One region of the Mesorhizobium sp. B2-5-11 genome, then DNA from elsewhere that is predicted to be linked to it. Evidence: riboswitches for the same ligand, from Rfam matches in the RefSeq annotation. Region 1 holds a riboswitch; the other holds the start of a gene.
The links. A riboswitch is a leader RNA that binds a small molecule or an ion and turns the genes downstream of it on or off. The one in region 1 is predicted to bind thiamine pyrophosphate.

Region 1 (6,339 bases):
GCGATAAGGCTCAAGCCGGATTTCGCAACCGCCTACGAGGCGCGGAGCCGGGCGTGGGAAGCCAAGGGCAACCGCAAGCGTGCTCAGGCCGATCGCAAGAAGGCACTGAGCCTCGGGGTAGATTAGACGGGCTTTTCGGGAGGGCGCGGATTTTGCGTTGGAGTGGTTTGGGCGTAATGGCAGTCGCCGCTCTGTGCTTTATTGCCTTAAAGGTTGGCCTTGGGCGCAGCTCTGACGAGACTGACGAAAGGCAATCAGCTTGAGCAGCGCTGGCGCCCGATGCGGTTTGATCCCTACCCCAGATAGAAGTTACTGAAATAGTTGCCAAAATCCGGTTGCCGGGCAACGGGCTCGCCGTCCCCGTTCCGGAGGATGCCGGCGGCGAAGAGATAGGAACCGATCGCTTCCATCTTGGCCGGGTCCATGCTGCCTATGGCGCCGTTTTGCCGGCGCAGATAGTGCCCGTCGATCAGCGTCTTCAGCGAGGCGTGGATCAATGCCGGATTGGTCAGGGCGTCCTTGTTGGCGGCGATCAGCAGTGTGGCCGCTTCTTCGGGATGATCGACGGTGAACTGGTAGCCGCGCCGCGTTGCCCGTATGAAGCCCGACGCCAATTCCGGATTTGCACGCAGATACGCATCGCTAGAGGAGATCAGCGTGGTGTGCTCGTCGGGCACGCCGTAGTCGGCATAGACGAAGCTTCGCTGTTTGACGCCTTTCAGTTCTGCCTCGACGCCTTCCCAGGTCGAGACCTCCAACGTGAAGTCGACCGAACCGTTGGCCAGCGCCTCATAGGCGGACGTGCCGAGCGTCACCGTTTCGAAAGCCCCCTTGCCGCCATCGTGACGGATGATGGTCGAGATCAGCGCGTTTTCCCAGGCACTGCCGAAACCGCCATAGGTCAGGCCGTCAAGATCCCTGGGGGTTTTGATCTCGTCACGCGCTGCATTGAACACCAGCCGTCCGGTTTCGGACTGCACCACGGCATAGACCGCCTTGAGATCGGCGCCGGCGGTTTTCTGGGTGAAGAGGCCGATGGAGCCGTTGATGCCGAAATCGGCAACGCGGTTGGCAACCAGCGTGCCTGCACCGGTATCGCTGTAGGGCAGGATGTCGACCTCGAGGCCGGCCTCGCTGTAAAACCCTTTGTCGCGAGCGACGAACAGGCCGATATGGTTGGTGTTGACCGTCCAGTCCAGCGCCACCGTTACTTTCCGGGCGGCCGCCTGGGCAAGAGATCGGCCTGGCCGGGCTACAAGGGGAAGGCCGGCAGCGGCAGTGAGCAGCAAGGCTTGCCGGCGCGTCAGGTCAGTCATGGTCCATGTCCTTCTGGTGGCTCGGGTTGAGGAGGATGTCGAGGATCTCGGCTTCGAGGGTGCCGGCCTGCCGTGCAGCGCCGCCGGCCAGTTCGCGTGGACGCGGCAGCGGCACGGTGATCTCAGCGACGACGCGCGCCGGCCGCGCCGAAAGCACATAGATGCGGTCGGACAGGAACACAGCTTCGCGCACGTCGTGGGTGATCAGCAGCGCCGTCCAGCAGTGGCGCCGCCACATCTGTTCCAACCAGCGTTGCATGGCGGCGCGGGTCAGCGCATCGAGTGCGCCGAACGGCTCGTCGAGCAGCAGCATATCGCGTTCCTGCACCACGGTGCGCAGCAAGGCCGCGCGCTGGCGCATGCCGCCGGAAAGCTGCGCCGGAAAATGCCGTTCGAAACCGGCAAGCCCGAATTCCTCGAACAGCGGAGCAACGCGAGCGCGGGCAGCCTTGCGCCTGACACCTTGCACCTCAAGCCCGAGCGTGGCGTTGTCAAGAATGCGCCGCCAAGGCATCAACGCGTCGCGCTGCGGCATGAAAGCGAAATGCCGGCCGTGGTCATCGAGCGGCTTGCCGTCGAAGAATATCTCGCCCTCGCCGTGAAGCGCGCCGGTCAGAAGCTGGAACAGCGTCGACTTGCCGGCGCCGGAGGGGCCCAGAATGGAGACGAATTCGCCGGCGCCGACGCTGAGCGAAATGTCGGCAAGCACGTCGAGTCCTTCGAAGGCCTTGCGCACATGTCGCAGTTCGAGCCGGTTCATCGCCACGGCCCCTTTCCTGCGGCCCGCCCGCCGGCGGTCCGTTCCCATGGCATGGCAAGGCGCTGGACCAGCATCGTCAGCCCGAACAGGACGAGCGTCAGCACGGCGCTGACGGCGACGGCGGCCAGCACCAGGTCCGGGCGGAAGTTGTTCTTGGCGTTGAGCATGTAGATGCCGAGGCCCTTCGCCGCGCCCGCATATTCGGCGAAGATGGCGCCCACGACAGCATAGGTGATCGAGATCCTGACACCGGCGAAGAAGTAGGGCAGCGCCGAGGGCAGCCGCGCCAGGACGAAGACACGCCAGCGCCCTGCCCCCATGGCGCGCAGCATTTGGCCGATCTCAGCCTCCGTCGCCTCATATCCTTCGGCCAAAGCCACCAACATCGGAAAGAAGGTGACTAGCGCCACCAGCATGATCTTGGGCATCAGCCCAAAGCCGAACCACAGCACCACCAGCGGTGCAATCGCCACCAGCGGCAAGGTCTGGCTGACCACGAAGACCGGAAAAAGGGCGCGCCGCAATGGCTGGGAGAAGTCGATCAATATCGACATCGCAAAGGCACCGCCGAGCGAACAGGCAAAGCCTGCGAGCGTGGCACGGAGGGTTGGCACGGCGTTATCGGCCAGCGCGTGCCGGTTGAGCATTGCCTGAGCGAAGACGCGCGATGGCGCCGGGAGGATTGTCGGCTTGATGCCACCAAAGCGCGCATAGAGTTCCCACGCGGCTAGCAGCAGCCCCACCGAAAGCATCGCCGGAGCGGTTCTGGCGATGAGGTCCACGATCGGACGCGAAGGGGCGGACGGGGAGGACACGCAGGTACCCGGAGCGGATGGCGCGGGGCGCGCCGTCAGACGGCGGTGGGGCTGTTGGCCGAGACGGTGACGTCGAGCGTTACGTGGCCGGCACCCGGCCCGAAGCGGCAAAAGGCCTCGTTGAGTGCGGTAAAAATGGCGCCTGCGTCGCCGCGCAACTTTGTGCAGAAATGCTTGGAGCGCTCATATACGCCCGACTGCTTCAGGAAGTCGATGCAGCCATAGATCTCGTCCATGTGGTCGTGGGTGCCCATGACATAAAGCGAGAACTGCGCCGCCGCCGGCTGGCCGGTGGCGGCCACGCCGCGCACGGCGGCGATAGCGGCTTCCTTGCGCGGGCCGAGCGGCCCGGCAGGTCCGCCAAACGCGTCGGAGCGGCAGATCGGATCGTCCGGCTCGCCCGGGCAGCCGCGCGAGATGGCGGCCGAAAGCACGCAATGCTTGCCGCTGCGCGCTGCCGCCACGAACAGGTCGCGCATGGCAGGAAACAGCACCTCGGGCGGTCCGACCAGCAAGGTCGAGATATCGTCGGTCTCGATCCGCAGTCGATCACGATAAGGGTCCAGTGCCCCGAGCGCGCCAAGGATGACGCCGACAAAATCGCTGGACATGGGATATAGGGAAATCTGTGCGCCTGAAAACATCGCCCGCCTCGCTCCGCTGGTATTACCCAGATCAGCTTCTAGGGTCTGTGGGCTTGCCGCCCCCGTCTCAGCCCCGACCGTACGGAGCACCCCTGTGGATGGACGCGTTAAAGCACCAATCGGGCGGCTATGAAAGCTGTTTTTTCAGGACCATCGCCGGAAATGCATTGCGCCAGGCCTGATTTATGGGCGGTTCCGTCGGGCCCGGTCTTGAGGGAAATTTGTCCGGAACCTTAGCCACGACGAGTGGTTGTCCCTATAGTCGCAAACGCGACGAACTTCGTGGAAACGAGCGAAGACTTCACAGAAATGGAGACAAACCATGCTCATGAAAATCCTCGCAGCTTCGGCTCTTACCATTGGTCTCGCGACTTCGGCGATGGCGCAAAGTGCTGGCGGAAACGGCGCCAATAATGGGCCCGGCAGCGGCCAGTCGGTCACGGTCGACCCGAACACGCCGGCATCGCCGAACACGGTGGATCCTGGCACGACCGGCAGCACGACCGTCATGCCCGACGGCATGAATTCGAACGCGGACCGGAACTGTCCGGCCAGCCCACAAGGTGCTCAGCCGGATGCCAGCCACACCGCTCCGGGCACGGCTTCGCCGACCGTCAATGACAAGCATTGCGGCAAGTAGCCATTCGCCGAAACTGCTGGAGAACGCCACGGGGCGTCTGTTCCGTGGCGTTTCCGTCTCTTTATGTTTCACCCTCGCCGAACAGGCAGGCGCCTGAGACGTAAACCGCCACCGGCCTTCGTCTCGGTTCGGGCGCCGTCTACGAAACAGCCTTTTCGCGAACCGGCAGCTTCCAGCCCGGCCTGACGAAATGACAGGTGTAGCCGTTCGGGTATTTCTGCAGATAGTCCTGATGCTCGGGTTCGGCTTCCCAGAACGCGCCGGCCGGAGCCACCTCGGTGACCACCTTGCCGGGCCACAGGCCCGAGGCGTCGACGTCGGCGATAGTGTCTTCGGCGACGCGCTTCTGCTCATCGGTGGTGTAGTAGATCGCCGAACGGTAGCTCATCCCCACATCGTTGCCCTGGCGGTTGCGTGTCGTCGGATCATGAATCTGGAAGAAGAACTCCAGCAGCGTACGGTAGCTCACCCTGGCGGGATCGAAATTGATCTCGATGGCTTCGGCATGGGTGCCATGGTTTCGGTAGGTGGCATCAGGCACGTCGCCGCCGCTGTAGCCGACGCGCGTGGACAGGACGCCCGGGATGCGTCGGATCAGATCCTGCATGCCCCAAAAACAGCCGCCGGCAAGCACCGCGCGTTCGCTTGAAGTCGCCATATCAAATCTCCCCAAAGCAACTCCGGGGAAAGGTTGTAGCCGTTTCCGTCCGGAATTGCGCACGATAAAACTGGAGGCCCGGCGCTATGACAGCCGCTCCAGGATTTCCCATAGATGGGCATTGTCGTCGGCTTCGTCCAGTCGACGGGGGCGTCCTGCTGCCGATCACCACGGACGCGCGGCGTCACTCCCCAGGCCTGAACCTGCGCACCACGACCTCGAATACGATATCCGATATCCACATCGCGCAGACGCCGATGAGGAATGCGGCCGCCAGGGTCGTGGTGTCGTCATTGGCCATCGGCAGGCCCATGGCGCGGGAATACTGGACCACGGGCAGCGTCAGATAGGCGGCGGCGAGCGCGCCGCAGATCGGCGAGGCCACCATCTCGCGCGGCTTGTAGCGGTGGCGCGACAGCGCGCGCAATATGCCGCCGGACAGGCCGGCGACCACCACCGGCACCTTGATACCGAGCAGGTCGAAAAGATCATGCATCATTTCATTGTCTCGCGATCAGGAAACAGAATGACCGATCTGGCACCGAAGATGAGCGGTCCCCGAGCAGCAGGGCCCGAATCGAGCGGCAATACGATCGTCATGGTTTCCACCCGCACAGTTTCTCGCCCTTGCGGTTGTGCGCCAGCAGCGTCCGGACTTCCGCATCCGACAGCGCTGCGACGGCGGATGCGGACAAGCGCAGCGGGCTCGAGACCGCGCAAAATCCGCCGGTGACGGTGGTGCAGCCGGCTACCGCGACAAGTGCTGCGGCCGCTGCGACAATCAATTCCTTGCCCATGACCTGAGCTCCTTTCGGGCAGTGGCGGCGGGCAGCGCGCCGATATCGTTGTCAACCTGGTCGGCGACGTCGCGCGCCGCCGCCTCGGCCGCGGCCTGCCGACTACGTTCGGCGCGCTCGCCGGCAAGCCGCTGGCGAACACCCCAGCCAAACGCAGCGACGATGGCTGCGCCGATGCCGAGAACGGTCGAATTGCTGAGCAGGAAGGAGAGGAGCGCGCTCATTGGTTTGGCGCGTCCTTGACGAGATAGCCGACGGCAAACACGGCCAACGGCAGCAGCGTGGCCCATGTCTCGGCATCGTACCAGGACGGCCAGACATTGCGTACGAAGACGCCCGAAATCGAAACGGCGGCGGCGGCGATGGTCGCGGCCGTCAGCTTGTTGGTCGGGCGGATGGTCGGCTGGGTTGTCGTGGCCATGATCAGAACATTCCTTGCAAGGTGGCGGCGACGTGGTGCCAGGCGGCGTAGGCGACGAGCAGGCACGCGACAATGATCCCGCCCGCCTTGGCGGCGGCTGGGATGTTGGCGCCGGCAGGCGCCGCCGCGACCGGTTCGACGGCATCTGTGGCAGCAGCGCCGCCCGGCGCCGCCGCAGCAGCGGTCGGCGCAGGATCTGGCCGCGTGGCCGATGCCTCGCCTGCCCCGACAGCCGTCAGCAGCAGCGCCTGTGCGCGGACGGATCCGACCCGGCTCGACCAGCCTTTG
Region 2 (6,339 bases), on a different contig from region 1:
CGCGCAACATCTCCAGTTCGAGCCACTCTTCCTCCAGTGCCGCCAGTGTCGCGCGCTCCTTGTCGAGGGCGGCGATGGTCTTCTGGAACGAGGCCGGATCGCGCTCGTAATAGGCGGGATCGGCGATGTTGTTCTCCAGCCGCGAGATCGAGGCTGTGACCGCCTCGATCTTCTTGGGCAGCGATTCCAGCGCGAATTTCTGCTTGAACGAGAGTTTTTTTGCCGGGGCTTTGGCGGTGGCGCTGTCCGCCTTGGCCGTCGGGGCCCCGCTTGCATCCGCCTTCGCCCGCGCCTTGCGGTCATCGAGCCTGGTGCCGCCGCGCTGCGCCAGCATGTCGGAATAGCCGCCGGCATATTCGACCCAGCGACCGCCGCCGTCCGGCGCGATCACGCTGGTCACGGTGCGGTCGAGGAAATCGCGGTCGTGGCTGACCAGGATGACCGTGCCGGCAAAGCCGGCGACCAGTTCCTGCAACAACTCCAGCGTTTCCATGTCGAGATCGTTGGTCGGCTCGTCGAGCACCAGAAGGTTGGCCGGCCGCGCCAGCACACGCGCCAGGATCAGCCTCGCGCGTTCGCCGCCGGACAGCTCGCGCACCGGCGTGCGCGCCTGTTCCGGTTTGAACAGGAAATCCTTCATGTAGGAGACGACGTGGCGCTGCTCGCCATTGATGACAAGGTTCTCGCCGCGCCCATCGGTGAGATACTGAGCCAGCGTCTCCTGCGGATCGACCGCCTCGCGCTTCTGGTCGAGCGTGGCGATCTCCAGATTGGTGCCGAGCCGCACCGAACCGGCATCCGGCTGCAATTCTCCGGTCAGCATCTTCAGAAGCGTCGTCTTGCCGGCGCCGTTCGGCCCGACGAGGCCGACGCGATCGCCGCGCTGGATGCGGGTCGAGAACCCCTTGACCACGGTGAGGTCGCCAAAGCTCTTCTCGATGTTCCTGGCCTCGATCACCAGCTTGCCGGATTCGGCGGCGTCGCTGGCCACCATGGTCGCGGTGCCTTCGGCGCCGCGATGGCCGCGAAAACGCTGGCGCATGGTCTGCAATTCGCCCAGGCGGCGCATGTTGCGCTTGCGCCGCGCCGTCACGCCATAGCGCAGCCAGTGTTCCTCGCGCACGATCTGGCGGCCGAGCTTGTGCTGTTCGCGCTCTTCTTCCTCAAGCACCTGGTCGCGCCATTCCTCGAAATGGCCGAAGCCCTTATCCAGCCGGCGCGTCTGGCCCCGGTCGAGCCACGCGGTGGCGCGCGAGACGCGCTCGAGGAAACGGCGGTCGTGCGAGATGACGATGAGGGCCGAGGAGGTGCGGACGAGCTCCTCTTCCAGCCATTCGATCACCGAGAGATCGAGATGGTTGGTCGGCTCATCGAGCAGCAGGATATCGGGCTCCGGCGCCATGACGCGGGCAAGGGCGGCGCGCCTGGCCTCGCCGCCAGACAGGTCGCCCGGCTGCTCCTCGCCCGAGAGGCCGAGATGCTCCATCAGGTAGCTGGCGCGATAAGGATCGTCGGCGGGACCGAGGCCGGCCTCGACATAGGCGCGCACGGTTGCGAAGCCGTCCATGTCGGGCATTTGCGGCAGATAGCGGACGGTCGCCGATGGCTGGCGGAACACCTCGCCGTCCTGGGGCTCAATCAGGCCGGCGGCGATCTTGAGCAGCGTCGACTTGCCGGACCCGTTGCGGCCGACCAGCGCGATCTTGTCGCCGGCCGACGCAGCCAAGTCGGCGCCGTCGAGCAGCGGCGTGCCGCCGAAGGTCAGTTTTATTCCGTCGAGATTGAGAAGAGGCGGCGCCATGTCAGCTTTCTGGCAAGGGATAGGGATGGGCGAGCAGCAGCGCGCGGCCCGCTCCCAGCGCGATCTCGAGCCTGCCCTTGACCTCGTTGGAGATGGTCAGCGACGAGCCGAACGCGACCTTGACGCGGTCAAGCGGCCATTTCGCGCCGGCGACGGTCAGCCCGGCAAGCTCGGAAAAACCCAGGATCGAGAACAGGGTGCCGTCGGCATAGTCGAAGCGGACCGTGCCGTGCGCCAGGGGCATGCCTTCCTGCGCGCCGCTGGTCAACAGCACCTTTGTCCCGGCCCCGGCCAGCCGCAGGGCGAGCGCCATGTGCAGGAAGGCATGGTCGGCGCGCTTGCCGCCGAAGGCGCCGGCAAGCACGAGGCTGGTAGCGCCGCGCTCCAGGGCGGCCGATATCGCGAGTTCTCCATCGGTGGCGTCTTTCTCTGCCGGAAAGGTCCGGCGCGGCACCGCGGCCAACTCATCCGGCAGGCCGGCGGGCACGGAGTCGAAATCGCCGACCCACAGTTCCGGCACAAGGCCGAGCGTCCTCGCATGGCCGATGCCGGCATCGGCGGCGATGACGCGGGTTCCCTCGACCTGACGGTCGAGCCGTGGCGTGCGGACGAGATCGCCGCCAAGCAGGATGGTGAATGTGCTCATATCGTGTGGCCCTTACCAGCCCGACAGCGGAAACGGAAGGCCGGCAAACAGCCACTTGCGCGGTTCACCGGCCGGGCCTATGTGTCGAGGCGCTCTAACGGGGTGCCGGACGCGATATTTCGCGGACCGGCTGAGAGGCAGTCTCGCCAACCCGCTGAACCTGATCCGGTTTGTACCGGCGGAGGGATTAGACGTTTCGGACAGTCCGACGCCTCAATTCCTTTAACCCGAACGAAGGAGGCGCCGATGCGCACGCTTTTATACGCCCTTGTCTCTGCAATGGTCGTGGTTCTGTCCGGGCCGGCCTTAGCCAAGGACAAGCTCACCGTCTACACTTATGAGAGCTTTACCGCCGACTGGGGCCCCGGCCCGGTGGTGAAGAAGGAATTCGAGGCCGAATGCGGCTGCGATGTCGACTTCGTCTCGGTTGCCGACGGCGTCGCGCTGCTCAACCGCGTCAAGCTGGAAGGGGCCGCGACCAAGGCCGACATCGTGCTTGGCCTCGACACCAATCTCACCGCCGATGCCAAGGCCACTGGCCTGTTTGCGCCGCATGGCGCCGTGACCGGGCTCAATGTGCCGGGCGGCTGGAACAACGACATCTTTGTCCCGTACGACTATGGCTATTTCGCCGTCGTCTATGACACGCAGAAGCTGAAGACGCCGCCCAAGAGCCTGAAGGAATTGGTCGAGGGCAGTGCCGACGACAAGATCGTTATCCAGGATCCGCGCACCTCGACGCCGGGCCTCGGCCTGCTGTTGTGGGTGAAGTCGGTCTATGGCGACAAGGCGCCGGAGGCCTGGGCCAAGCTCAAGGCAAAGGTCTTGACCGTGACGCCGGGCTGGAGCGAGGCCTACGGCCTGTTCACCAAGGGCGAGGCGCCGATGGTGCTGTCCTACACGACCTCGCCCGCCTACCACATGGTTGCCGAGAACACCGAGCGCTACCAGGCCGCTTCCTTCGAGGAGGGCGAGTATCTGCAGATCGAGGTCGCCGGCATCACCACGACGGGAGCCAAAAATCCGCTGGCGGAAAAGTTCATCGCCTTCATGACCGGGCCGAAATTCCAGGATGCCATCCCCGAGACCAACTGGATGTTCCCGGCCGGCAAGACCGACAAGCCGCTCAATCCGGCCTTCGACAGACTGGTCAAACCGACCAAAACCTTGCTGTTCAGTCCCGAGGAGGTCGCGGCCAACCGCAAGGCATGGGTGGATGAATGGCTGGCGGTGATGAGCAAGTAGTTTGGTCGTATGATCGGATGATGAGTGCTCTACAGCGCCCCCCACTGTCCTGCCGGACATCTCCCCCACGAGGGGGGAGATTGGCCGTCACGACGGCTTTCGCCAATTGGCGACGTCACAGGAGAGGGTGGAGCGCTGAAGCAGCCAATCTCTCCCCAAGTGGGGGAGATGTCCGGCAGGACAGAGGGGGGCGCGAAGGAACGCGACGCTCGCTAAAGGTCCTTTGGGTGGCGCAGCGTGCAGCGCGCGTCTGACCCCCGCATCTCCGCCGGTATCCTCGCGCTTGCGGCGATCGGGCTCCTGATCGGCGGCGCGTTTGCGGGTCTTCTTTTCGAAGGCGCGAACGATTTCTCCGGAGCCTGGGCAGCCTTCGATCCTTATCTCCTGCGCGTCGTGCGCTTTACGTTGTGGCAGGCGGCGCTTTCGACGCTGTTGTCGGTGGCGCCGGCCCTGTTCGTGGCTCGCGCGCTGTCGCGGCATCCGCGCTTTCCCGGCCGCGGCTTCATCCTCCAGCTCTTCGCCCTGCCGTTGGCGCTGCCGGCGATCGTGGCGGCGCTCGGCATCCTGGCGCTCTATGGCCGCGCCGGCTATTTCGCCGGCTTTCTTGGTGCCGTCGGCGGTTACAATTGGCCGGGCATCTATGGCCTCTCCGGCATCCTCGTTGCTCATGTCTTCTTCAACCTGCCGCTGGCCACGCGGCTGTTCCTCGAAGCGCTGCAAACCATCCACGCCGACCAATGGCGGCTGGCGAGCCAGCTCGGCATGGGTGCCGCACCGGCTTTCCGGCTGATCGAGTGGCCGACACTGCGCGCCGCTCTGCCGGGCGTCGCCGGCCTGGTGTTCATGCTCTGCATCACGTCCTTCACGATCGTGCTGACGCTGGGCGGTGGCCCCGGCGCGACGACGCTGGAGGTCGGCATCTACCAGGCTCTGCGTTTCGATTTCGATCCCGCGCGGGCGGTGGCGCTGACGCTGCTGCAGATCGCGCTGACCTTTGTCGTGGTGCTGGCGTTGACGCGGCTCGGCGCCAACACCACCGGCGACGCCAATCTGCCGGTGGCGCCGCGCCGCTACGTCTCGGCCGGCAGGACCGAGGCCGCGCTGAATGCCGCGCTCGTCGTGCTGGCCCTTTTGTTCGTCGCCGGGCCGATGACGGCGACGGTGATGTCAGGCCTCGGCGCCGACCTCGGTCGTCTCGCCGGCGAAGCGGCGGTGCGGCAGGCGACGCTGACCAGCGCCGTGCTGGCTTTCCTGTCGGCGCTGCTGTCGGTTGCGCTGTCGCTTTCGCTCGTCATGGCGCGCCGCGTGCTGGCCCTGAAGCGCCGCTCCGGTCCGCGGACCGTGCTCGAACACGCCACCGACACCGGTGCCGGCTTCGTCCTGGTCGTGCCGCCCATCGTCATCGGCGCCGGCTGGTTCCTTCTGCTGCGCCATGTCGGCGATGTCTTTGCCATAGCCCCGGTCATGGTCGTCACTGTCAATGCAGTCATGGCGATGCCTTTCGCCATCCGTGCCATCCGCCCCGCCTATGATGCGGCGAGCGAGCGCCATGAGCGGCTCTGCGCGCTTCTGGGAATAGCGGGCTGGGCCCGGTTGCGGCTGGTCGACTGGCCCTCGCTGCGACGGCCGCTGGCCACCGCCTTCGCGTTTGCCATGGCGCTGTCGCTTGGCGATCTCGGCGTCATCGCATTGTTCGGCAGTGATTCCGTGCAGACCTTGCCCTACCTTCTCCTGGCGCGCATGGGCAGCTACCGTACCGAGGACGCCGCCGGCCTGGCGCTGCTGCTCGGTCTGGTCTGCCTTGCGCTTGTGGTGGCGGCGAGCGGGCTGGGAAGGGGAGAACGAGACTGATGGCTGCGGGCGCCACCAATGGTGCGACAAGGGGAGCCGAGGTGCGGCTGGACACGGTCTCGTTCAGCTACGGCGACGCGCCGCTCGTTTTCGATGTCGATTTCGCCGCGTCGAAAATTACCGCCATCATGGGGCCGAGCGGCTCGGGCAAGTCGACGCTGCTCAATCTGGTGGCGGGCTTCGAGACGCCGCAGGCTGGCCGCGTGCTGATCGGCGGCGCCGATGTCGGCGCGGCGCCGCCTTCGGCGCGGCCGGTGTCGATGGTGTTCCAGGAAAACAATCTTTTTGCCCATCTTTCGGTCGAAAAGAATGTCGGGCTCGGCCGCTCGCCCTCGCTGCGGCTGACCGAGGCCGACCGCGCTGACATCGCGGAGGCGATCGCGCGCACCGGCCTCGCGGGCAAGGAAAGACGCCTGCCGCGCGAACTTTCGGGAGGCGAACGCCAGCGTGTCGCATTGGCGCGCGTGCTGGTTCGCAACCGCCCCGTGCTTCTTCTGGACGAGCCTTTCGCTTCACTCGGACCGGCCTTGCGCGACGACATGCTCGATCTTGTCGCCGACGTGCGTGCCGAGCGGGGCATGACGCTGCTGTTCGTCACGCATCAGCCACAGGACGCACGCCGTATTTGTGAGGAGGTGGTGTTCCTCGACAACGGCATGGTTGCCGCCAAGGGCAAGGCGGATGATTTCTTTGCCGGGGCTGGTCCTGAAGTTTTCCGGCGCTATGTTGGCACAAGCGCCTGGGAGGCTGGATCACGAGATATTGCCCGGAAGCGGACATAATTTACGCTCAAACC

Region 2: linked by a shared signal. The riboswitch ahead of thiB (thiamine ABC transporter substrate binding subunit) and the one ahead of FJ490_RS14120 (YkoF family thiamine/hydroxymethylpyrimidine-binding protein) in region 1 are both predicted to bind thiamine pyrophosphate.

The regions. Positions count from the first base shown of each region.
Region 1 covers NZ_VFUK01000004.1:66,341-72,679, forward strand. Annotated here, with positions in the region: gene FJ490_RS14100 (tetratricopeptide repeat protein) at 1-126, shown strand, start outside; gene FJ490_RS14105 (ABC transporter substrate-binding protein) at 294-1,316, opposite strand; gene FJ490_RS14110 (ABC transporter ATP-binding protein) at 1,309-2,076, opposite strand; gene FJ490_RS14115 (ABC transporter permease) at 2,073-2,828, opposite strand; gene FJ490_RS14120 (YkoF family thiamine/hydroxymethylpyrimidine-binding protein) at 2,927-3,535, opposite strand; TPP riboswitch at 3,526-3,639, opposite strand; gene FJ490_RS14125 (hypothetical protein) at 3,858-4,175, shown strand; gene msrA (peptide-methionine (S)-S-oxide reductase MsrA) at 4,315-4,833, opposite strand; gene FJ490_RS14135 (hypothetical protein) at 5,018-5,329, opposite strand; gene FJ490_RS14140 (hypothetical protein) at 5,430-5,630, opposite strand; gene FJ490_RS14145 (ABC transporter permease) at 5,615-5,854, opposite strand; gene FJ490_RS14150 (hypothetical protein) at 5,851-6,051, opposite strand; gene FJ490_RS14155 (glycosyl hydrolase 108 family protein) at 6,054-6,339, opposite strand, start outside.
Region 2 covers NZ_VFUK01000002.1:65,173-71,511, reverse strand. Annotated here, with positions in the region: gene FJ490_RS07435 (ABC-F family ATP-binding cassette domain-containing protein) at 1-1,801, opposite strand, end outside; gene FJ490_RS07430 (thiamine diphosphokinase) at 1,803-2,447, opposite strand; TPP riboswitch at 2,536-2,651, shown strand; gene thiB (thiamine ABC transporter substrate binding subunit) at 2,694-3,692, shown strand; gene thiP (thiamine/thiamine pyrophosphate ABC transporter permease) at 3,930-5,543, shown strand; gene thiQ (thiamine ABC transporter ATP-binding protein) at 5,543-6,325, shown strand.